4 regions of the Streptomyces sp. CY-1 genome follow, and region 3 is predicted to be linked to each of the others. Evidence: riboswitches for the same ligand, from Rfam matches in the RefSeq annotation. Region 3 holds a riboswitch; each other region holds the start of a gene.
What was found. A riboswitch is a leader RNA that binds a small molecule or an ion and turns the genes downstream of it on or off. The one in region 3 is predicted to bind cobalamin.
Positions count from the first base shown of each region.

Region 1: another riboswitch for cobalamin. It lies ahead of ACK1X7_RS09430 (ABC transporter substrate-binding protein); the one in region 3 lies ahead of ACK1X7_RS45380 ((2Fe-2S) ferredoxin domain-containing protein).
Region 2: another riboswitch for cobalamin. It lies ahead of cobN (cobaltochelatase subunit CobN); the one in region 3 lies ahead of ACK1X7_RS45380 ((2Fe-2S) ferredoxin domain-containing protein).
Region 4: another riboswitch for cobalamin. It lies ahead of metE (5-methyltetrahydropteroyltriglutamate--homocysteine S-methyltransferase); the one in region 3 lies ahead of ACK1X7_RS45380 ((2Fe-2S) ferredoxin domain-containing protein).

Region 1 covers NZ_CP178393.1:2,249,436-2,255,172, forward strand. Annotated here, with positions in the region: cobalamin riboswitch at 591-790, shown strand; gene ACK1X7_RS09430 (ABC transporter substrate-binding protein) at 823-2,385, shown strand; gene ACK1X7_RS09435 (ABC transporter permease) at 2,387-3,334, shown strand; gene ACK1X7_RS09440 (ABC transporter permease) at 3,331-4,200, shown strand; gene ACK1X7_RS09445 (ABC transporter ATP-binding protein) at 4,233-5,737, shown strand, end outside.
Region 2 covers NZ_CP178393.1:9,876,066-9,881,802, forward strand. Annotated here, with positions in the region: gene ACK1X7_RS42600 (cobalt-precorrin-6A reductase) at 1-476, shown strand, start outside; gene ACK1X7_RS42605 (precorrin-2 C(20)-methyltransferase) at 493-1,992, opposite strand; gene ACK1X7_RS42610 (precorrin-8X methylmutase) at 1,989-2,624, opposite strand; gene ACK1X7_RS42615 (nitrite reductase) at 2,636-4,165, opposite strand; cobalamin riboswitch at 4,237-4,401, shown strand; gene cobN (cobaltochelatase subunit CobN) at 4,435-5,737, shown strand, end outside.
Region 3 covers NZ_CP178393.1:10,761,987-10,767,723, forward strand. Annotated here, with positions in the region: gene ACK1X7_RS45365 (glycoside hydrolase family 97 protein) at 1-926, opposite strand, end outside; gene ACK1X7_RS45370 (hypothetical protein) at 1,118-1,348, shown strand; gene ACK1X7_RS45375 (NAD-binding protein) at 1,573-3,495, shown strand; cobalamin riboswitch at 3,592-3,718, shown strand; gene ACK1X7_RS45380 ((2Fe-2S) ferredoxin domain-containing protein) at 3,803-4,186, shown strand; gene ACK1X7_RS45385 (FAD-binding dehydrogenase) at 4,343-5,737, shown strand, end outside.
Region 4 covers NZ_CP178393.1:1,929,513-1,935,249, reverse strand. Annotated here, with positions in the region: gene metE (5-methyltetrahydropteroyltriglutamate--homocysteine S-methyltransferase) at 1-1,323, opposite strand, end outside; cobalamin riboswitch at 1,487-1,696, opposite strand; gene ACK1X7_RS07965 (hypothetical protein) at 1,846-2,055, opposite strand; gene ACK1X7_RS07960 (helix-turn-helix domain-containing protein) at 2,203-3,117, opposite strand; gene ACK1X7_RS07955 (endo-alpha-N-acetylgalactosaminidase family protein) at 3,267-5,737, opposite strand, start outside.

The DNA of each region.
Region 1 (5,737 bases), 8.5 Mb from region 3:
GGTCGGGTCACCGCCGACCGCGCGAGGTCAACCGAACGACCGCGCGGTAGGCCGACACCCTCGGCGTCTCGGTGTCCGCGACGACGGGATCTGCCATCTGATCATGAGGAGCGGATGAGTTCGGTGCCGGACTCGTCACCGCCGTCCCGATGGCCACCACCGTCCTGACCCAGCTCTGCGTCAAAACGGCGCTGCGCGTACTCGGCTGGACCCGCACCCTCGTCCTCGGTGCCCTCCCGCTCGGCCTGCGCGCCCCGCTACAGGCCCCCAGCGACCATCTGTTGCCCATTCTGCTGACCACAGCCCTGCGCGGAGCGGGGCTTCGGCATCGTCACCGTCTGCGGATCCACCGCCGCGACCGCGCTGGCCCCACGCGGCCGCCAGGGAGCGGCCATCGGCCTCTACGGCTTCGCGGTCGCGCTCCCCCAAGTCGCCCTCACCCCGGTGATGGCGGTCGCGGCCCTCACGGTTCTCCTCACCGGTCACGGGCCGGCCACCGGCGGCTCGGCGAACAGCCGTCGGCGTACGGAAGGCCGAAGGCGCCGCTCGCTCACCGACCGCTAGAAGCCGCTCCGTGGAACGAGCCCCTGCTCCTGGACCCGTCGCCGGGTGCGCCACAATGAGGGCACGAGGCGACGGGGACCAGGAAGCCGGTGCGAGTCCGGCGCGGTCCCGCCACTGTGACCGGGGAGCGGTCCTCCAGCACGTCACTGTCCGCGGCCGCGGATGGGAAGGCGGAGGTGAGCGACGATCCGGGAGCCAGGAGACTGACCCGTCGCCGGTCCGACGGCAGGGGCGAGGACACCCCGGAGAGGATCGGCTGTGACGACGCATGCCCGGACGGAGCGGGCGCACCCGACGGAGCCCGGCAGACGAGCGGTGCTTGCCGCGGGAGGCGCCCTGGCGCTGGCCTCCTCCGGACTGCTCACCGGGTGCGGCGCGGACGGGACGGACGGGGGCGGCGGCGACCGGTTCCGCGCCGCGTTCACGGCCGGGGGCTCGCAGGAGACCCTCGATCCCCATGTCGCCCCGAACTTCGTCGACCAGGCCCGCGCCAAGGCCCTGTACGACACGCTCGGCACCTACGCGGACGACATGTCCGTCCGTGAACGGCTCGCGGAGTCCTGGGAGAGCGACGCGTCCGGCACCCGGTGGCGCATACGTCTGCGCGAGGCCGAGTTCCACGACGGGAAGCCGGTCACCGCGAAGGACGTCCTCTACAGCTACCGCCGCGCCGCCGACCCCGGCACCGGGTCCCCCTCGCAGGTGCTGCTCTCGGCGATCGACTTCGGGGCCGGCAGGCCCGACGGCGAACGGTCCGTCGTCTTCACGCTGAAGGCTCCGAACTTCGAGTTCCCCACCGTCTTCGCCGGGCCCGGCACCGAGATCATCCCCGACGGGACGACGGACTTCGGCAAGCCCGTCGGCTCGGGCCCCTTCACCTACGTCTCGTTCACCCCCGGCGGCACCGCCCGCTACCGGCGCTGGGCGGACCACTGGGACGGCGCCCCGCACATCGCCGAGCTGGAGATCGTCCCCGCCAACGAGGAGTCGGCGCGGCTCAACGCCCTGCTGTCCGGACAGGTCCACTACGCCGCCGACATGGCCGGTGCCTCCGTGAACCGGCTGAAGGCGGAGGGCTCGACGCGGCTGCTGACCGTGAAACGGGCCACCGCCCAGCAGTTGCTGCTGCGCATCGGCCGCAAGCCGTTCGACGATCCGCGGCTGGTGCGCGCCGTGCAGCTCGGGCTGGACCGGGAGGCGCTGGTGCGCGTGGCACTCGCCGGGCACGGCGAGCCGGGGAACGACCTGTTCGGCATGGGCCTGCGCGGCTACCCCGACGTCCTGGAGCCCCGCGAGCGGGACGTGGACGAGGCGCGGAAGCTCGTGCAGCAGGCCGGTGCGGACGGGCTGAAGATCACCGTGGAGACCAGCTCGGTCGACGCCGCGTGGGAGCCGGCCGCGGACCTGATGGCACAGCAACTGCGCGAGGTGGGGCTGCGGCTGACCGCCAACACCCGCGCCTCCAGCACCTATTTCAGCGAGATCAAGACCAACGGGGTCGCCGCCTTCAACACCTCCTCCACGCTGCCCGTCTCCGACTTCCTCCAGCAGCGGGTCCGTGGCGGAGCGGCCCGCAACCAGACGCAGTACGCCTCGGAGAGGTTCGACGCGCTGCTGGAGCGCGCCCGCACCACCCGCGACGAGCGGGACCGGCTGGCGCTGCTCGCCCGCGCCCAGAAGCTCGCCCGGGACGGGTCCGGGCTGCTGGTGTGGGCGTTCTCCGATGCCAATGACGCCATCCGCACATCGGTCCGCGGCCTGCGCGCCGCACCGCCGAACTCGCACGACTGGGCGCGGTTCGACCGGGTCCGCATCGGCTGACGTGCGCGCCTACGTTCTGCGGCGCCTGCTGCTGGCCGTCCTCCAGTGCCTGGTGGTACTCGTCGCCGTGTTCGCGGTCGGTTCGCTGCTGCCCGGCGACACGGCCGACGTCCTCCGCGGTGAACTCGGCACGCCCGAGCAGGTGGCGGCGTTGCGCACCCAGTTGGGGCTGGACGAGCCCGCCTGGGCCCGCTTCGGGCACTGGCTCGGCAATCTGCTCACCGGCGACCTCGGGAACTCCCTGACCACCGGGGTGCCGGTGGGCGATGACATCGGCCGCCGCGTCGGGGTGACGCTGCTGCTGGGCGTACCGGCGCTGGTGCTGGTCACCGTGCTGGCGCCGCTGCTGGGCACGGTGTCGGGGCTGCGGGAGGGCAGCCGCCTCGACCGGACGCTGAACACGGCGGCCGTGGTGCTGCACGCCGTCCCGGAGTTCGTGCTCGGGCTGCTGCTGGTCGCCTCGGTGTCGCTGGCCGCCGGGCTGCTTCCGGCCACCGCCGTCGGCATGGACACGGCCGCGCTGCTGGCCCAGCCGTCCGTACTGGTGCTGCCGGTCACCGTGCTGACCGCCCGGCACCTGTGCGATCTGGCCCGGCAGATCCGCGCCGGAGTGGCGGCCGAGCGGCACGGGCCCGTCGCCGAGCATCTGCGGCTGCTGGGGATGCGGGAGCGGACGGTCGTGCTGCGCCATGTGCTGCCAGGTGCCCTGGGTCCCGCCGCGCAGCAGTTCGCCCGCTGTGTGGAGGGGCTGCTGGGCGGTGCCGTGCTGGTGGAGGCGGTGTTCGGCTTCCGCGGGCTGGGCAGCGGTTTCGTCGAGGCGGTGCAGAACCGGGACATGCCCCAGGTGCAGACATACGCGCTGTTGTTCGCCGGGACCGCGATCGTGGTGAACCTTCTCGGCGACCTGGCCGCCCACCGGCTGGCCCCACGCCGGGAGGTGACGGCATGACCCGGCGGAAGGGCGTGACCTCGCGGGAGGGCGTGACCGTACGGGAGAAGGCCGACGCCGCGGGCTCCGGCCGGCCCCGCCGTCCGTGGATCGGTCTGGTGCTGCTCGGTGTGCCGGTGCTGGTGGCCCTGCTGGGGCCGTGGCTGGCCGGGGACGCGCCGTCGGCGCGGGACGCGCTGCCGTCGCAGCCGCCCGGCGCGGGGCATCCGCTCGGTACGGACATCCTGGGCCGCGATGTGCTGTGGCTCGTACTGCACGGCGGCGGCTCGGTCCTGGGCAGCGCCCTGGGCGCGCTGCTGGTCGGCCTGGCCGCGGGGGTGCCGCTGGGGCTGCTGGCCGCGGGACCGCGACGCGGCCTGGACGAGACGGTGATGCGCGGCCTCGACCTGCTGCTCGCCTTCCCCGGACTGCTGGTGCTGATGACCCTGGCGGCGGCGGGACACCGCGACTGGTACTGGCTGGTGACGGTCGCCGGGGTGCTCCAAATCCCGGCGGTGGCGCGCCTGGTGCGCGGAGCCGCGCTCGCACCGGGCACCCGGACGGTCGTCGAGGCACTGCGGATGCAGGGGCGCGGCTGGGCGTACATCCATCTTCGGCACCTGGCCCGGGAGCTGGCCGCTCCGCTGGCCACGGACGCGGGCGGCCGGTTCACCGTGGTGCTGTACCTGCTGGCATCCGCCAACTTCCTCGGCCTGGGGCTGCCCGTGTCCTCGCCGGACTGGGCGGTGCTCATCGAGCGCAACAGCGACACCCTGTTCACCCAGCCGGCGGCGGTGCTGGTGCCCGCCGGTCTGCTGACGGCGCTGTGCGTCGGCGGCAACCTGCTGGTGGACCGCGTGCTCGCGCGGAGAAGGAGCGGCCGGTGAGGAGCGGGCACCGCGCGGAAGAGGAGAGGCCGGTGACCGGTACCGCCCATGTGCCGTTGCTGCACATCCCGGAGATCTCGGCACATGCCGCCGGGGCGGAGCGTCCGCTGCTGGACCGGGTCGGACTGACCGTTCCGGCCGGCGCCGTCACCGCCGTCGTCGGCCCGTCGGGCAGCGGCAAGACGACGCTCGGCCTGGCGGCACTCGGCACCTCCCGCAGCGGCGTGCGGCTGACCGGACACGTCCTGCTGGCGGGCACGGACCTGCTGCTCCTGGCCCCGGCCAGACGCCCCGCGGCCCGGGCCGGCCGGGCCGCGCATCTGCCGCAGCACCCGGAGACCGTCCTCGATCCGATACGCCGGGCCGGCGGTGCGCTGACGGAGCTGGCCGCCCTCGGACATCCGGAGCGGTCCGCCCGCAAGCCCGCCGCGCGCCGGGCGCTCGCCCTGGCCGGTCTGGAGTGGGAGGCCGTACGCCGCCGCTTCCCCCACCAGCTCTCCGGCGGCCAGCAGCAGCGTCTGGCACTCGCCTCCGCCCTGGTGACCGGGGCCCGGCTGCTGGTGCTGGACGAGCCGACGAGCGGTTTGGACCCGGCGCTGGCACAGGCCCTGGGCCGTACGGTGAGGGCGCTCGCGGACGACGGCGCGGGCGTGCTGCTGCTCAGTCACGATCTGCGACTGGTGCGGGAGACGGCCGACCGCGTCATCGTGCTGGAACACGGCCGGGCCGTGGACGACGGCCCGACGGCGGACGTCCTCGGCGCCGGTGGCGCCGCACCCGGCAACAGGCCCACCGCCACCGGATCGACCGCCACAGCGCCCACCGCCACCGAGCCGACCGCCAAGGCGTCGACCGCCGCCGGGCCAACCCCCACCGGACCGACCGCCACCGGGCTTCCGGCCGTCCGCCACCGGGCCACCCGGGAACTGCTCGCCGCGGAAGGCAACACCGCCGCAGGTGGAGCGACGGCCGAGGGGCCGGGCCCGGCCACACCCGGCCCGGCGCCGGAGAGCCGCGCCGGGGTCGCCGCCACCGATATCGCCGTACGCCGCCGGTCCGGCGATCCACTGGCCGGGCCGGTGTCGATGGCGTTCCCGCCCGGCGACACGATCGCGCTGCTCGGTCCCTCCGGCTCGGGCAAGACGACCTTCGCCCGGGCGCTGGCCGGGCTGACCACCCCGTCCAGCGGCGAGATACGGCTCGACGGCCGACCGCTCCCCCGCCGCATCGACCGGCGTACGCCCACCCAGCGCCGCGCCATCCAGTACGTGCACCAGAACAGCGCCGGTTCCTTCGAGGAACACCGTCCCGTACTCGCGCAACTCGCCGACACCGCACGGCTGCTGCGTGGCCTGCGCCGCAAGGAGGCGACGGCGGAGGCGATCGAGGCCGCCGATGCGCTGGGGCTCGACCCGGCGCTGCTGCACCGGACCCCGGACCGGCTCTCCGGCGGCCAGCTCCAGCGCTGCGCACTGGTACGGGCGCTGACCGCACGTCCGGCCCTGCTCGTCTGCGACGAAGTGACCTCGGCGCTGGA
Region 2 (5,737 bases), 890 kb from region 3:
TGCTCGCCCTGCGCCGCCCCGGCTGGGTGCCCGGTCCGGGCGACCGCTGGCATTCGGCGGGCTCACTGGCCGACGCGGCGCGGCTGGCCCCGGCCCTGGGGGAGCGGATCTTCCTCACCACGGGCCGCATGGGCCTGGCCACCTTCGCCCATCTCACCGAGCCATGGTTCCTGGTCCGCTCGGTCGACGCCCCCGAGCCGCCGGTCCCGCCCCGGATGGAGGTGATCCTCGACCGCGGCCCGTTCACCCTCGACGGCGAGGCGGAGCTGCTGCGCCGCCACCGCGTCGAGGTGCTGGTCACCAAGGACAGCGGCGCCCACGCCACCGCCCCCAAACTCGCCGCGGCCCGCGCCGCGGGCATCCCGGTCGTCGTCATCCAACGCCCACCCGCCCCCCAGGACGTCCCGGTGGCCGAGACCCCCGCCGAAGCCGCCGCCTGGCTCCGTACGACCCTGGCCCGAGCCCGGAGGCCCTGAGTCCTGAGCCCGGGGGCTATGCCTCCGGGTATCGGCGTGGCGTCCAGACGACGTCGGTGCCGTCGCCTCGGCGGACCGTGCGGGTCTGGGAGGAGCCCACCAGGAGGATCGTGCGCATGTCGACATCGGCCGGGTCGAGGTCGGCGAGGCGGACGATCCGCACCCGCTCCCCGGGGCCGCCGATGTCGCGGCCCAGCACCACGGGCGTGTCGGGGGCGCGGTGCTCCAGCAGGAGTTCGCGGGCCTTGCCCACCTGCCAGACGCGGCTGCGGGAGCCGGGGTTGTAGAGGGCGAGCACCAGGTCGGCCGCGGCGGCGGCGCGCAGCCGTTCGGCGATGACCTCCCAGGGCTTGAGCCGGTCGGAGAGGGAGATCACCGCGTAGTCGTGGCCGAGCGGGGCACCGGCCCGGGCGGCGGCGGCGTGGGCCGCCGTCATACCGGGGACGATCCGCACCGGGACCTCGCGGTAGGGGTCCTCGGAGGCGGCCTCCAGGACGGCGGTGGCCATGGCGAACACGCCCGGGTCGCCGGAGGAGACCACGGCGACACGCCGACCGCGCCGGGCGAGGTCGAGGGCGAATTCGGCACGTACGGACTCCACCTTGTTGTCGGAGGCGTGGCGCCGCTGGCCCGGCCGTACGGGCACCCGGTCCAGATAGGTGCTGTAGCCGACCAGGTCCTGCGCGGCGGCCAGTTCGGCCCGTGCCTCGGGGGTGAGCCACAGCGGACCGGCCGGGCCCAGGCCGACGACCACGACCTCGCCCGGGCCGGACGCATCGCGTGGCGCGTCCACCCGGCTGGGCAGCACCGCCATCGAGAAGTACGGCACCGACTCCGGGTCGACGTCGGCCAGCGGGGCGGTGCGCTCCGCGTCCATCGTGGCGCGCTCCACATAGCGCGCGTCCGCGAGCCGCCCCGACCGCTCCAGCGCGCGCCGCACCGTCGGGAAGGTCCGGCCGAGCTTCATCACGGCCGCCGCGTCCGTCGTCGCCAGCCGGGCCGTCAACTCCTCCTCGGGCAGGGTGCCGGGGAGGACCGTCAGCACCTCCTCGCCCTCCACCAGCGGCGCGCCGAGCCGGGCTGCCGCCGCGCTGACCGAGGTGACACCGGGGATGACCTCGGTGGGGTAGCGGTCGGCGAGCCGCTTGTGCATATGCATGTACGAGCCGTAGAAGAGCGGATCGCCCTCCGCGAGCACCGCGACCGTGCGCCCCGCGTCCAGATGCGCGGCGAGCCTGGTGGCCGCCTCCGCGTAGAACTCGTCCATCGCGCCGCGATAGCCGCCCGGATGGTCGGTGGTCTCCGTGGTGACCGGGTAGACCAGCCGCTCCTCGATGTGGTCCGGCCGCAGATGCCGCTCGGCTATGGAGCGGGCGATGCTGCGCCCGTGCCGGGCGCTGTGGTACGCGATGACATCGGCTTCGGCGATGACCTCCACGGCGCGTACGGTCATCAGGGCGGGGTCGCCGGGACCGAGCCCCACACCGTAGAGCCGGCCCGTCTGCTGCTCGCTCACTCTTCCTCGCTCGCTATCGCGTTGATCGCCGCCGCGGCGATGGCGCTGCCGCCCCGCCGGCCGTGCACCACCAGGTGGTCGAGCGCCGCCGGATGCCCGGCCAGCGCCTCCTTGGACTCGGCGGCGCCGATGAAGCCCACCGGCACACCGATCACGGCGGCCGGGCGCGGCGCGCCCGCCCCTCCTTCTTCGATCATCTCCAGCAGCCGGAACAGCGCCGTGGGGGCGTTGCCCACCGCCACCACCGCCCCGTCGAGCCGGTCCCGCCACAGCTCCAGCGCGGCGGCGCTGCGCGTGGTGCCCATGCGCCGCGCCAACTCCGGTACGGCGGGGTCCGCGAGGGTGCAGATGACCTCGTTGTCGGCGGGCAGCCGCTTGCGGGTGACCCCGCTGGCGACCATGCGCGCGTCACAGAGCACCGGCGCGCCGGACCACAGCGCGGCGCGGGCGCGGGAGACCACCTCGGGGCTGTACGCGAGGTCCTTGACCAGGTCGACCATGCCGCAGGCGTGGATCATCCGCACCGCCACCTGGCTGACGTCGGCGGGGAGCCCGCCGAGGTCGGCCTCGGCACGGATGGTGGCAAAGGACGCGCGGTAGATGGCCGCCCCGTCCTTCTCGTAGTCGAACACGGTGTCCTCGATCATGTCGTTCCACGGGCCGCCGCCACGGCGCCGGCCAACTGCTCCGCTGTCACATCCACGCTGTGCACACTGTCCGCGCTGTCCGCCTCCGGCGTGTCTTCCCTCGCGCCCCGTACGGTGACGCGGTAGTCCCTGTCTCCGGTGGCCAGGGCGTCCACCCAGCGGCCCCCGGGGTGACCGCAGCGCCGTTCACACCCGGAGATGTACACCGGCAGCGGATCGGACCAGGCGGTGCCCGAGGCTCCCGGCGCCGGGTCCGCAAACCCTCGCCGCGTGCCCGAGGTCCGTAGCGCCGGGTCCGCGACCATGCGTGCCGTGTCGGCCCGCACATCCGCCAGGGACTTGGCGCAGCCGGGCCGTCCCGTGCACGCGCCGACCCCGAGCCACGGCGAGTCCGGCGTGGTCACCAGCCCCGCGTCGGACAGTTCGGCCAAGGCACCGCGCGTGTCGTCCGGGGCGAACCCGGGGAGCACCACGCCGCGCCAGGGTGTCATACGCAGCTCAGCGGCCCCGCCCCGGGAGGCGAGCGCGGCGAGCAGCTGCCACTGCGCGGCGCTCACCCGGCCCAGGGGGAGGGCGACGGACAGCGCGTGACGTCCGTCCGGGCCGGGGATCGGTCCGGGGGCGGGTGGTGTGGCGCGGGCGCGGGGAGCTGGTTCATGCTCCACGGGTACGGCCGCCACGCCCGCGTCGGCGAGTCGCGCGGCCAGTCCCTCGGTCGTCACGGCGTGTCGCGCGGGGAGTTCGCGTGCCCGCCACGCCCGGGTGCCGCTCTCACGCGCCTTGGCCAGGAACTCCACCGCGGCCAGCGCCGCCGCACGCGGCGCGTCTTCGCCCCGCACTCGGAGACCGCCACCCACCGCCGACCCGGCCGTACGAGACCCCCGCCGCCCCGCCGCGTCCGGGCGTGCCGCCCCCGTCGACGGCGACGGCACATCCGGACCCGGCGGCGGACCGCCGGCCCGCAGCACCGCTCCGCCGTCCGGCGTTGCGATCAATGTCACATCGGCGCCCAAGGCGGCCACATCGCCCCGCCCATCGTCCAGCGCGAACAGGAACCTGCCCGACAAGCCCGACAATTCCCCGCCCCCCGCCGGTGAGTCGTCGCACAGCACGGCGTCCAGCGACCGCACCCACGCCGCCACATCCGCGTGCCCCCCGCCGTCCAGGCCGGACAGCGGCGACGCCACGATGTTGCGCACCCGGTCATGGCGGTCCGAGGGCAGCAGTCCGGCCGCCCGCAGCCGGGCCGCGAGTTCCGCGCCGCACCCCGTATCCAGGCCGCGCACCTGGAGATTGCCCCGCGAGGTGATGTCCAGCCGCCCGTCGCCCAGCTCCTCTGCCAGCCGTCCCAGCGCCACCGCCTGACGGGCCGTCAGCAGCCCGCCCGGCACCCGGACCCGGGCGAGCGAACCGTCGTCCGCCGGGTGCAGCCGCAGCGCGCCCGGACAGGCGTCATCGCGCCCGCGCACGGGGGTTTCATCCCCGGATGGGGTGGTTGTCGGGGGGAGGGGCATGGCGGCGAGCATACCGACGATCCGGTCCGGCCCACCGCCCCGGCCAGGCCGGAACTCACCATCCCGTGGCAGGTCAGCAACGCTTACTATGCTCAGCGGTGGGTCGGTCCCGGCCCACCGAACGCACAAGACGGCACTCACGGTAGGAAGTCGGTGTAAATCCGGCGCGGTCCCGCCACTGTGAGCGCGGAAGCCGCCGAACGGCAGCGGTCGCGCGAGCCAGGAACTGCCGCCGTCTTAACCCGCCCGGGGCGCGGACCCCGAGGAAGGCATGCCGCCGCATGATTCTGCTGCTGTCGACGTCCGACACCGACCTGCTCAGCGCCCGTGCCGCCACGGGCCCGGTGCCGTACCGCCTCGCCAACCCGGCCCGCCTCGCTCTCGACGATCTCCCCGGCCTCCTCGACGGCGTCGAACTCGTCGTCGTACGGCTCCTCGGCGGCATCCGCGCCTGGCAGGAGGGGCTCGACACGCTGCTCGCGGGCGACCTCCCGGTCGTCGTCCTCACCGGTGAACAGGCGCCCGACGCCCAGCTCATGGAGGCGTCCACGGTCCCGGTCGGCATCGCCGCCGAGGCCCACGCCTACCTCGCCCACGGCGGGCCCGCCAACCTCGACCAGCTCGCCCGGTTCCTCTCCGACACCGTGCTGCTCACCGGCCATGGCTTCGAACCGCCCGCGCCCGCGCCCACCTGGGGGCCGCTGGAGCGCACCGGCCGCGCGGCCGGCTCCGGCGCCGTCACCGGCCCGACCATCGCGGTGCTCTACTACCGCGCCCACCACATGAGCGGCAACACCGCCTTCGTGGAGGCCCTGTGCCGGGCCGTGGAGGACGCCGGTGGCCGCCCGCTGCCGCTGTTCGTCGCCTCGCTGCGGGCTCCCGAACCCGAGTTGATCGAGGCCCTCGGCGCGGCCGACGCCATCGTGACCACCGTCCTCGCGGCTGGTGGCACCCGCCCCGCCGAGGCGTCCGCGGGCGGCGACGACGAGGCATGGGACGCGGGCGCGCTCGCCTCGCTCGACGTGCCCGTGCTCCAGGCGCTGTGCCTGACCTCGTCGCGCGCCGCGTGGGAGGAGAACGACGAGGGGCTCTCCCCGCTGGACGCCGCTACCCAGGTCGCCGTCCCGGAGTTCGACGGGCGGCTCATCACCGTGCCGTTCTCGTTCAAGGAGGTCGACGAGGACGGTCTGCCGGTCTATGCCGCCGATGCCGAGCGCGCCGCGCGTGTCGCCGGAATCGCGGTACGACACGCCCGGCTCCGCCATATCCCCGCCGCCGACAAGCGCCTGGCGCTCGTCCTCTCCGCCTATCCCACCAAGCACTCCCGGATCGGCAACGCCGTCGGCCTCGACACCCCCGCAAGCGCCGTCGCCCTGCTGCGCCGGCTGCGCGCCGATGGCTATGACCTCGGCCCCGAGGACGGGCCAAACGCGCTCCCGGGCCTGGTCTCCGGCGACGGCGACGACCTGATCCGCGCCCTCATCGAGGCGGGCGGCCATGACCAGGAGTGGCTCACCGAGGAGCAGCTCGCCCGCAACCCCGTCCGCGTCCCGGCCGCCGACTACCGCCGCTGGTACGCCACGC
Region 3 (5,737 bases):
TGCATCGACAGGCTCTGCCCGGCCGCCTTGCCGCCCGCGAGCCAGGTCCACAGCGCGGGCCCGGGCCGGATCCAGGAGGTGTCGGCGACCCGCGAGGCGGGGGCCAGGTCGTTGGTGAAGGTGGACTGGGTGACGGTGGCCAGATCGCCCACGACCAGCGCGCGCCAGGGTGTGCTGAGCGGTCCGTCGGACGCGACCCGCTGGTCCCAGAGCCCGATGCGGTAGGTGGGCTGCCCCTGCTGATGGATCAGCCGGGCGGCGGAGTAGCGGCCGCTGAGATCCGACTCGGCGACCAGGGCGTAGCCGCCCGCCGTCTCGAAGAGCGCCTGGGCCATGTACTCACCGGTGGGCGCGGTCGCCGCGGTGTACTCCTTGAACAGGTTCTCGTTGTCCTTGCGGTAGTCGCCCAGCCACGCGGCCGCGTCCGGCGGCAGGGTGAAGGCCGAGGTCTCGCCGAGGACATCGCCGCTGCCGGAGGGCAGCACATAGCGATAGGCGACCCCGTCGTCCGAGACCCGCACCATGAGGTCCAGCCGGGCGCTGCCGCTGCCCCGGAACCGGAAGCGGGTCTCGGTCATCCGCGCCGTGCGCGAGCGCTCCTTGCCGACCGTCGATCGGTAGCGCTCCACGACGGTGCGGTCGTGGCGCCCCAGATAGCGCAGCCCGTGCGACAGATCCGCCCGTTCGGTGACGATGCCCACGGGCGAGGGCTCGACCACCGTCCGTCCGCCCCGGGACACTTGGAGCGTCAGCGCTCCCGAGGCTCCGTCGAGCCGCAGTTGCGCGAGGGGACCGGAGTGGGGTGAGGGGCCGCGCACGGTCCAGGCGGAGTCCTTCGCCTGCGCGGGCCCGGTGATGAAGAGCGTCATGGCCAGGACGCCGCAGAGCAGAAATGCCACAGCGGAGCGTCGGTAAGATCTCGGCATCGTTGCCTCCCGAGGCGGATACGTTACCGAGTCATCCGATAACTGGGGAGGGGTCGGGCGCTATTACGCCCCGTCAAGGGTCATTGGCGCATGAGAGATCGGATCTATGGGCGGGCCGCTTTCCGGGACGAAGCACGGGTAAGGGGTCGGTGGATGGGCCCGCGTACGGTCCGGCCAGGGAGGCGCACACGATGAGCGGCACGGCTCGACCCGGAGACCCGGAGCGGGAGACGGCGAACCGGGAGACAGAGAGCCGGGCGGCGGCGGCCCCGGATCCCGGCCCGGACCCGGCCCCGGCGCCCGCCGAGCCCGAGGGCGGGGAGCCCGCCTGCTGGCTGGATCGGGTCTGCGCCGACTGCGGCGCGATCCAGGACGCCGCGCCCTTCGCCCGCTGTGCGCGCTGCGGAGCCCCCAGGGAGTGAGCACACCGGGCTCCCCGGTCGCCCGCCCCCGGTGCCCAACTCCCTTGCGGGGCGCGCCAGGTACGGTCTGATCATGACCGCCGGAGCGCGGGTGCCGGTCGCCGGAGACCGCGGCCGCCGTACCCCGCCCGGACGACCCACGGCATCACGGACCAACGGGGGGCTTCGCCGTCGTGTTCTCCATCTCCGCCTCGGACCCGCCGTCCCCCTCGGGGACGGCCCACATGGTCGTCTGCGGTGACGACGCGCTCGCCCACCGCCTCGCCGCCGAGCTCCATGACGTCTACCGGACCCGGGTGACGGTCGTCATCCCCGGTGGCGCCCCGCTGGCGGACCCGGCCGGGCAGCAGGCGGCGCGATGGTGGCCGGGCGGCCGTACCTCCGCGCTCTTCGGCCGGTTCAGCGCGGCCGTCGGACGGGTCCCGCTGCCCCGGCAGACCGCGGACGACCCCGCTCCGGACGGGGGAGTGCGGGTCATGGAGGTCCCGGTGCTCGACGAAGAGGTGCTGACCGAGGCGGGTGCGGAGCATGCGACCGCGCTCGCCCTGGTCCATGACGACGACGAGGCGAACATCCACGCCGCACTGCGCGCCCGCCGTCTCAACCCCCGGCTGCGGCTGGTGATCCGGCTCTACAACCGCAAGCTCGGCCAGCATCTGGAGGAACTCCTCGACGAGGCGGCGCGGGTGGCCGATCCCGGCATGGACGCGGCGGAGCTGGACGCCACCACCACCGTACTGTCGGACGCCGACACCGCGGCCCCGGCACTGGCGGCCACCGCCATCGCGGGCACCAGCAAAGTCCTCCAGGCCGACGGGCTGCTGCGCGCGGCCGAGCGCACCCCACCCGGCCCCGACGAGGTCGCCCGCCCGGGGCTGTGCACCCTCGCCCTGCTCTCGTCCACCACCAGCGACCCGGGCGGCAGCGAGGGCTCCGACAGCAGCGGGGACGAAGGGCCCAAACTGCTGCCCGGAGACGAGGAGGTGGCCGCCGCCACCGGACGCGACACGGTGGTGCTCGAGGCCGTCTCCGCCACCGGCGCTCCGCTGCCGCCACGGCGGCTCGGCACCCGCAGACTGCCCCTCGCCTCGCTGTTCTCCCGCCGACTGCGCTGGTCCGTCGCCGGAATGGCGATCGCCGTGCTCGCCCTCACCGTCGCCTCCTGGCAGCTCACCGGAGCCGGTCTGCTCCACGCCGCCTACCTCACGGTGCTGGACGTGCTGGCGATCGACGACCCGGCGCTGGACGAGCCGACCGGACGCAAGGTCCTCCAACTGCTGTCCGGGCTGATCGGACTGCTGATGCTGCCCGTCCTGGTGGCCGCCGCGCTCGAAGCGCTGGGCACCTTCCGTACCGCCTCGGCGCTGCGCCGCCCTCCGCGCGGTCTCTCCGGCCACGTCGTGCTGCTCGGGCTCGGCAAGGTCGGCACCCGGGTGCTGGCCAGACTCCGGGAGATGGACATCCCCGTGGTGTGCGTGGAGGAGGATCCCGCGGCGCGCGGTATCCCGCTGGCCCGCAGGCTGGGGGTGCCGACGGTCATCGGCGATGTCACCCAGGAGGGCGTCCTGGAGGCGGCCAAGATCCAGCGGGCACACTCCCTGCTCGCCCTGACCAGCGTCGACACCACCAACCTGGAGGCGACGCTGTACGCCCGCTCGGTCAAGCCCCGGCTGCGGGTGGCGCTGCGCCTGTACGACGACCGCTTCGCCACCGCCGTCTACCGCACGCTGCGCGCGGCCCATCCGCGGGCCCTCACCCGCAGCCGCAGTGTCTCCAGCCTGGCGGCCCCGGCGTTCGCCGGGGCGATGATGGGGCGTCAGATCCTGGGTGCCATACCGGTCGAGCGCCGGGTGCTGCTCTTCGCCGCCCTGCATGTCGCCGGGCATCCGCAACTGGAGGGGCGCACCGTCGCCGAGGCGTTCGCACCGGGCGCCTGGCGGGTGATCGCACTGGACGCGGCGGAACCCGCCGACCGGCAGCGCGACCTCGCCGCGGCGCCTCCCTACGACGGCGCCGCTCAGGAGCCCGCGCTGGTGTGGGATCTGCACCCCGGCTATGTTCTGCGGCCGCACGACCGGGTGGTGCTGGCGGCCACCCGCCAGGGCCTGGGCGAAATCCTCGCGGGGGTGGCGGCCCACCGCAACTGACGTCCAGCCGCCCGTGGTGCTCCCGGGGGCGGGGGCCACATGGTGCGGCGGTGCCCGGGATGCGATGATGCCGGGCGACAAAGGCGACGGCGGGACGAGGAAGCCGGTGTGAATCCGGCGCGGTGCCGCCACTGTGATCGGCGAGCGGATCCCGAACAGGCCACTGCCCGTATACGCGGGTGGGAAGGCCGGGACGAGCATCGACCCGAGAGCCAGGAGACTCACGCGGTCGCCTCCTCGACGGGGTGTGTCGATGTGCGGCTCCGCCGCGTGGGGGGCGGACTTCCCCGGAGGAGGGTGCTGCGGCATGCCTGTGAGGCCGACCGACCCGGTGCCATGCCGGGTGACCGTATGCCGGGACTGCTGCTGCGGCAGCCCCAAGGTGACCGGAATCGACCATGCGGCGCAGCTCGCACGGCTCGGTGAGGAGGCGCCCGTACGCGTCTCCGAGTGTCTGGACGTCTGCGATCGGGCCAATGTGATCGTGGTGCAGCCATCGGCCGCCGGACGTGCCGCCGGGGGCAGGCCGGTGTGGCTCGGCCTGGTCAACGACCCGGACGCGACAGAGGACGTCGTGGCCTGGGTCGCGGCGGGCGGCCCCGGTGTGGCGCCGCTGCCCGACATCCTCGATCTGTACGCCTTCTCGCCACGGCCGCGCGCCTCGCCCGAGCCGTCGTCCGGCGGGCGCTGACCGGCCGAAGTTCCCTGCGGCTGCCGGGAGTTGCTCATTGGGAGCAGGAGTCTGGCGGCCCCGCACCCGGTGGGCTACCGTCGGTAACACGTTGCCGTCGCGGCAACCCCCTCCGCATCTCCCGCACCCTCCGAACCCCCTTCCGGAAGGCAGCCCATGGAGAACTCCACAGAGAACGCCGCTTCGCTCGCCGGGATCAGCCGCCGCCGCGCCCTGACGGCGGCGGGCGGTGTGCTCGCCGGCGCCGCGCTCGCCCAGGCGGCCGGTCCGGCCTTCGCCGCCTCCGGGGCGTCCTCGGACGCGGACGCCATCGTGGTCGGCGGCGGGCTCGCCGGGCTGGTCGCGACGGCCGAACTGGCGGCCGCGGGACGCAAGGTGCTCCTCCTCGACCAGGAGCCCGAGAGCAACCTCGGCGGCCAGGCGTTCTGGTCCTTCGGCGGCCTGTTCTTCGTCGACTCCGAGGAACAGCGGCTGATGGGCATCAAGGACACCCACGAACTGGCCTGGCAGGACTGGCTCGGCACGGCCGGCTTCGACCGCGGCGTCTTGGACCCCGGCGGCCAGGACTACTGGGCCCGCAAATGGGCCGAGGCATACGTGGACTTCGCGGCCGGGGAGAAGCGGTCCTGGCTGCACGGGCTCGGCGTGCAGTGGTTCCCGATCGTCGGCTGGGCCGAGCGCGGTGGCGGCCTCGCGGACGGGCACGGCAACTCGGTGCCGCGTTTCCATGTCACCTGGGGCACCGGTCCGGCCGTGGTCGAGCCGTTCGAGAAGAAGGTGCGGGCCGCCGCGAAGGACGGGCGGGTGACCTTCAAGTTCCGGCACCGGGTGGACGATCTGGTGGTCACCGGCGGTGCCGTCACCGGGGTCAGCGGCTCGATCCTGGAACCCAGCGACGCCGCCCGCGGCAAGCCCACCTCGCGCACCGTGGTCGGCCACTTCGAGCTCAACGCCCCGGTGGTGATCGTCACCTCCGGCGGTATCGGCGCCAACCACGATCTCGTGCGGCGGAACTGGCCCGACCGGCTCGGCACACCGCCGAAGTTCATGGTCACCGGCGTCCCGGCGTATGTGGACGGCCGGATGCTCGCGATCACCGAGAAGGCGGGCGGACGGATCGTCAACCCCGACCGCATGTGGCACTACACCGAGGGCCTCAGGAACTACGACCCGATCTGGCCGGGCCATGGCATCCGCATTCTGCCGGGCCCCTCCTCGATGTGGTTCGACGCGAAGGGCAAGCGCTTCTCCACCCCCGACATCCCGGGCTACGACACTCTGCACACCCTCGGGACGATCACCGCCACCGGCTATGACTACTCCTGGTTCGTCACCACCCAGAAGATCATGGCCAAGGAGTTCGCGCTCTCGGGCTCCGAGCAGAACCCGGACCTGACCAACAAGGACATCCTCCAGCTCCTCTCCCGCATCTGGCAGACACCCGAGCCGATCCAGCGATTCCGGGACAAGGGCGAGGACTTCGTCGTCGCGAGCACCCTGCCCCAACTGGTCGCGGGCATGAACAAGTTGACCGGCGACAACCTCATCGAC
Region 4 (5,737 bases), 8.8 Mb from region 3:
CAGCAGCGGCAGGCGCAGGTGGGTGCGCTGGGCCGTGGCGCGCTCGGCGTACGGCTGGGAGCGGCGCGCGTCGGCCTCGGTGACCGCGCCGGCGCGGTCGCGGACGGCCGGGTCGCGGGTGATGGGGGAGTTGGCGCGGGAGGCGAGCGCGGCCCGGTTCGCGGCCAGTTCGGCGGTGATCGCGTCGGTGCCGCGGGCCAGGCCCTTGGCGAGGGTGACGATCTCCGCGGTCTTCTGCCGGGCGAAGGACAGCCAGCGCAGGATCTGCGGCTCGATGTCCCGCTCGGCCGCCGCGTCGAGCGGCACGTGCAGCAGCGAGCAGGAGGCGGCCACATCGACCCGGCCGGCAAGACCCAGCAGGGTGCCGAGCCTGGCCAGGGACTTCTCCAGGTCGTTGACCCAGATGTTGCGGCCGCCCACGACACCGGCGACCAGTCGCTTGTGGGGCAGCCCGCCGACGGCGGCCAGCGCGTCCAGGTTGGCGGCGGCGGCTTCCGTGAAGTCCAGCGCCAGCCCCTCGACCGGGGCCTTGGCCAGCACGGGCAGGGCCTCGCCGAGCCGGTCGAAGTACGAGGCGACCAGCAGCTTCGAACGGTCGGTGAGGGCGCCGAGATCGCGGTAGGCGCGGGTGGCGGCGTTCAGTTCGGCCGGTGTGCGGTCCTGGACCAGGGCGGGCTCATCGAGCTGCACCCACTCGGCACCGGCCGCCCGCAGATCGGCCAGCACCTCGGCGTACACCGGAAGCAGGCGGTCCAGGAGGGTGAGCGGCTCGAAGTCCGCGGGCGCGCCGGGGGCGGGCTTGGCGAGGAGGAGGTAGGTGACGGGCCCGACCAGGACCGGCCGCGCGGCCAGACCGAGGCCGAGGGCTTCCCTCAGCTCCGCGACCTGCTTGGCGGAGTCGGCCCTGAACACCGTGTCCGGGCCCAGCTCCGGAACCAGGTAGTGGTAGTTGGTGTCGAACCACTTGGTCATCTCCAGCGGCGCGACATCCTGCGTGCCGCGCGCCATCGCGAAGTAGCCGTCGAGCGGATCGGCGGCGACGGCCTCCCGGTGGCGGTCGGGGATCGCGCCGACCATGACGGTGGTGTCCAGCATGTGGTCGTAGTACGAGAAGTCACCCGTGGGAACTTCGTCGATACCCGCCCCGGCAAGCTGCTGCCAGGTGGCGCTGCGCAGTTCGGCGGCGGTGGACTTGAGCGCGTCGGCGGTGACGCGGCCCTTCCAGTAGCCCTCGATCGCCTTCTTCAGTTCCCGGTTCGGGCCCTGGCGGGGGTAGCCGTACACGGTGGCCCGTGCTGCCGCGGCTGCGGACTTCGGTGTCACGGAGATCTCCTTCGCGAGATGAATCCCTGAGATCCCGGCGACGGGAGGAGAGCGCGAAGGGTGACGTACCGGGCTTTCGGCCTCGCGCGGCAAAAGCCTGGCCACTGCCCGGTATGTACGCCGACCCGCCCTCGAGGTCACCGAGATGTCCGCGCACGAGTGGTTCGTACGCGGGCAGATGGCAGGTCTTCGGACTCACGGGCGCGTCCTCTTGGGGGAGGACACCTAATGGCCGTCGCTTCCCAGGTCCGTCTCACCGGACCCAGTGCGTATGACGGCGGTCGTTCCCGCTCACCGCTGCGGGGCAGTCCCGGATTCCCACCGGGTTCCCTCTTACGACGCATCCCGCCTGGCCGACGGGGCGAACCAACTACGCCCGCCAGCCTACGGGGCCGTCCGGCGCTGTGCAGGGGGCGGTCCGGAATTCGGGACGGTGAATTGGAACACGCGATGGCCGAGGATACGGCCGGTGCCGCCCGGGCCGACACCGGCCGCACCCCGCCCATCAGCGAACTCAGGGGATCAGCACGCGCCGGAGTCCGACCCGCCCGCCAGATTGACCGGGACGGTGACGAAGGAGAACTGGTTGCTGGCACAGACCCCGGGGAAGGCCGTGCTGCTGGAGTTGTTGACGGTGACATCGGGCGCGTCGTCCGCGATGGCACCGCCCGCGCCGACGGCGAGGGACGCGGCGGTGAGGGCGAGCGTGGACAGGGCGGTCCGGATACGCATGGGAACTCCTTGCTGAGGATCTGCCGCCGGATATGACCGGCTTCGCATGCATGGTGCCCCTTTGGCGGGGCAATCGCGGCCCACCATCCCCCCAATGGCGGAAGCCGCCCCCCGCAGCCGTCCGGCCGGCTTAAGGCGGACTTCCGGTCATCCGCCGCCGCGCCGTCCGTCGTCCGCCGGTGCGGACGGCGGGATCGTCGGTGGGCGGCTGGGGTCGGGGATGCGGTCGGTGAAGCCGCCGGGGACCGAGCGGCACTGCTGCTCGCGGAAGTGGACCGGTGCGGTGCCCACTCGGCGGGCGAACAGTCTGCTGAAGTAGGCGGGATCGTCGTAGCCGACGCGGCGGGCGATGGCGGCCACCGGGAGTTCGGTGCCGACCAGGAGTTCCTTGGCGCGGCCCAGCCGGATGCCGAGGAGGTAGTCCTTGGGGCTGCACCCCGCGCCGCGGCGTACCGCGGTGCGCAGTTCGGCCGGTGTCATGCCGTGGCGGGCGGCGTGTTCGGTCACCGAGAGCGGCTGGAAGGCGTCCCGGGCCAGGGCCTGGAGCACCGGATGTCCGTCGGCGCCGGTGTCGGCGCGCAGGCGGCGGAGGGCGACGAGGAGTTCATGGACGGCGGCTGCGGTCTCGACCTCCAGGAACGGGTTGCCCTGGCGTGCGGCGCGGGCGATCCGGCCGATGGCCGTACGGGCGGTGGCGGTGTCGGTGAGCGCGACCACGGGGCCGTCCGCGTCGAGATAGCCCAGGTCGGCGTAGGCGGCGGTGGCCGGTCCCGTGAAGTCGACGAACGCCTCGTCCCATCCGGTGTGCGGGTCCGGGGCGTAGTGGTGGGTGACCCCGGGGGTGAGCCAGAGCAGCGCGGGTGCGGTGACGGTGCGGCGGCGGCCGTCCGCGCCGCGGAACCAGCCGCGGCCCGCGCTGATGACCACGGCCACATGGTGGTCCAGGACACGCGGGCCGACGACGGGCAGGACGCCGTGCTGGAGGCCGACCCCCAGACACACCAGGCCGAGCCGGTGATGGGCCGGGCTCGGCGTGAAGTACCGCATCCAGGTGTGATACATCCGCGGCGCCCTCCGGTCGGCTGCTCCCATCTCGCCGATCTTCGTCCACGGACTGCCCGGCCGCCAGGGGGAGGGGATGACCAGGGGTGGGGGTGGCGGAGGGAGCCGGCCCGCGGATGTCCTCGCGCTGCCCCGCTCCCTCCGCCGTGTCAGTCCAGCTCCGCCACCGTGAAGGAGTCGAGCGTGAACTCCGCGGTACCGCTGTCGCCGGTCTTCCGCAGCCCCACCCACATCTCGCCGTCCGCGGGCGCGGTGACGGTGTAGCTGTGGGTGGCCCGCCCGGTGGCGGCGGGCAGGGGGGTGCGCTCCAGTTCGCGCGGTTCGGGGTCGTCCACGGCCGTGATCCAGGCGTACTGACCGGCCGCCTCGTTGGCGTACGTCAGGCTCACCCGGTAGCGCCGCCCCGGGCGGAAGCGGGCGGTGTGGGGCACCGTGCGGTAGACGAGGCCCGCGTTCTCGCCGCGTGACTTGAGGGACTGGCCGCCTTCGAGCACATCGTCGATCACCTTGCCGTTCCATCCGGCCTGGGTGAACGGGGCGTGCCGCTGGGCGATATGGGTGCGGGGGTCGGTCACCCCGCCCGCGTCGCCCTTGACGAACGGGCCCCAGCCCTGGGGCACCCGCTCGAAGTCCTCGTACACCAGGGTGCCGGGCTTCGCCGTGCGCTGGGCCCGCACCACCCGCAGCCGGTCGAAGCGGACCCGGGCGCCGCCCTCGGCCACCGCCAGGGTGAGGATGACCGGTCCGCCGCCGTCGGGCACGGTGAAGGAGGTGAACATCCGCTGGAAACGGGTGCCGTGTTTGCGGTCGGCGGCCATGTGGTTGGCGGCGGTCGAGGTCTCGGTCCAGTTCTCCGCGGTGACGCCGTCGGCGGTGTGCACCCGCAGCGCGGCCCGCCGCCGCTCACCGGCCTTCGCGCCCACTTCCACCTGTACGGAGGCCATATAGCCGCCGGGGGCCAGCCGGTCGAGTCGCTGGCCGACGGTGGCGGCCGCGCCCTCGCCGATGACCAGCTCGTAGTCGCCCAGCGCGCTGCGTTCGACGGTGGCCGGGCCGGTGGTCTGCCAGCCGCGCAGCGAACCGGAGTGGAAACCGGGGTCGTACAGCGGAGTGCCCTCGCCCCAGCCGGGGGCCGCCTGGGCGCGGGCCCGGGAGCGCAGCACCACGTACGGGACGTCGGGGTCGGCGGTGATGCTGATGTGGCCGTCGCGCACCGCCAGGGTGACCGGCTCGGCGCGCCCCTGGTCGGTGAGGCGGTACAGCACCACGGACCGCTGCCCCGACCAGCCGCGCGGCAGCGGCCAACGGCTGGTGCCACCGGCCGGGTTGTAGTGGTAGAGCTTGGCCGGGTCGGTGGCCTCGCGCGGCTCCCAGGGCAGCAGATAGCCGCCGCCGTCGTACACCAGCCGCCCGTCGGTGGTGATGCGGCGGACGCCACCGGTGTCGGTGACCGAGGTGCCGCCGGGCCCCTCGAAGGTGATCTCGTGGTCGTCCCAGGTGCGGATGGGGTACGCCTGGAGGTACTTGGCGGGCAGGCTGTGGGTCCAGATGAGCCGGTAGAAGCCGGTCCAGTCGGTCTTGCCGGTCCAGCCCTCGAAGTTGCCCATCCGGGGGATGCCCAGCAGGGTCGGCCACTTGTCGGCGAAGACGTCCTTCTGGTGGTTGCGGATGAAGCGGATGAGCCGGGAGTTGATACCGCGCGAGGTGTCCGGGCCGTAGTCGGTCTCGGTGGCCCAGTGCGACCACAGCGAGGAGCGCTCCAGTCCGTGACCCCATTCGGTGGACAGCCGCCAGCCCTGGTCGCGCAGGGCCCGCTGGAGCCGGTCGGAGTTCCAGCCGGACTCACGGAAGACGTCGATGTAGAGCGCGGCGAGGGCCGGGTCGGTGTCGTTCCGCAGATCCTGGAAGCGCTCGATGATGTCGCCGGAGACCAGGTCGCGGCGGGGGTCGATGCGGTAGGACTGGTCCAGCCAGTCCCACTGCTTGTCGTTTTTGTCGACCAGCGTCTCGGAGAAGGCGTTGGCCACCGGATAGGACTCGGTGGCGTTGACGTGCACCGCGAAATCGCTGTTCCAGTGGCGCCCGGAGCGCAGCAGGGTGTTGAGGTCGGCCAGGCCACCGGCGCGGGTGTTGTAGTTGCCCGCGTAGTCGGGGTGGGCGGAGTCATGGCCTTCCGACTGATAGCCCTTGAGCAGGGTGTACTGCCGTAGTCCGTCGGTGGCCAGCGCGATCCGTTTGACGTTGTCGAGGGTGTCGAGGAAGGGATTGGTGGCCTGGCTGGCGAAGTTGAACGGGATGTGCGGGACGACCCGCAGATGCTGTTCGTCGGCGCCGAGCGGGTTGACCATGATGTCGCGGAAGGCGATGGCGGCGTCCTGCCAGTCGACCACGCCGTCGCCGTTGCGGTCCCGGGTGAGGACCACGGTGGCCCAGGGCAGCGGTTCGGTGGCGCCGACGGCCGCGGTGGCGGCCCGGTGGGTCCACTCACCGCAGGTGAGCCGGGCGGTGATCTGGCCGTCCTCGCGTACCGTCTGCCGCCACAGCCGTCCGTTCTCCCAGGTGGTGCCCGCGGCGGCGGAGGGCTTGTCCCAGACCGTGTTGGTCTCGACGGCGGCCGCGA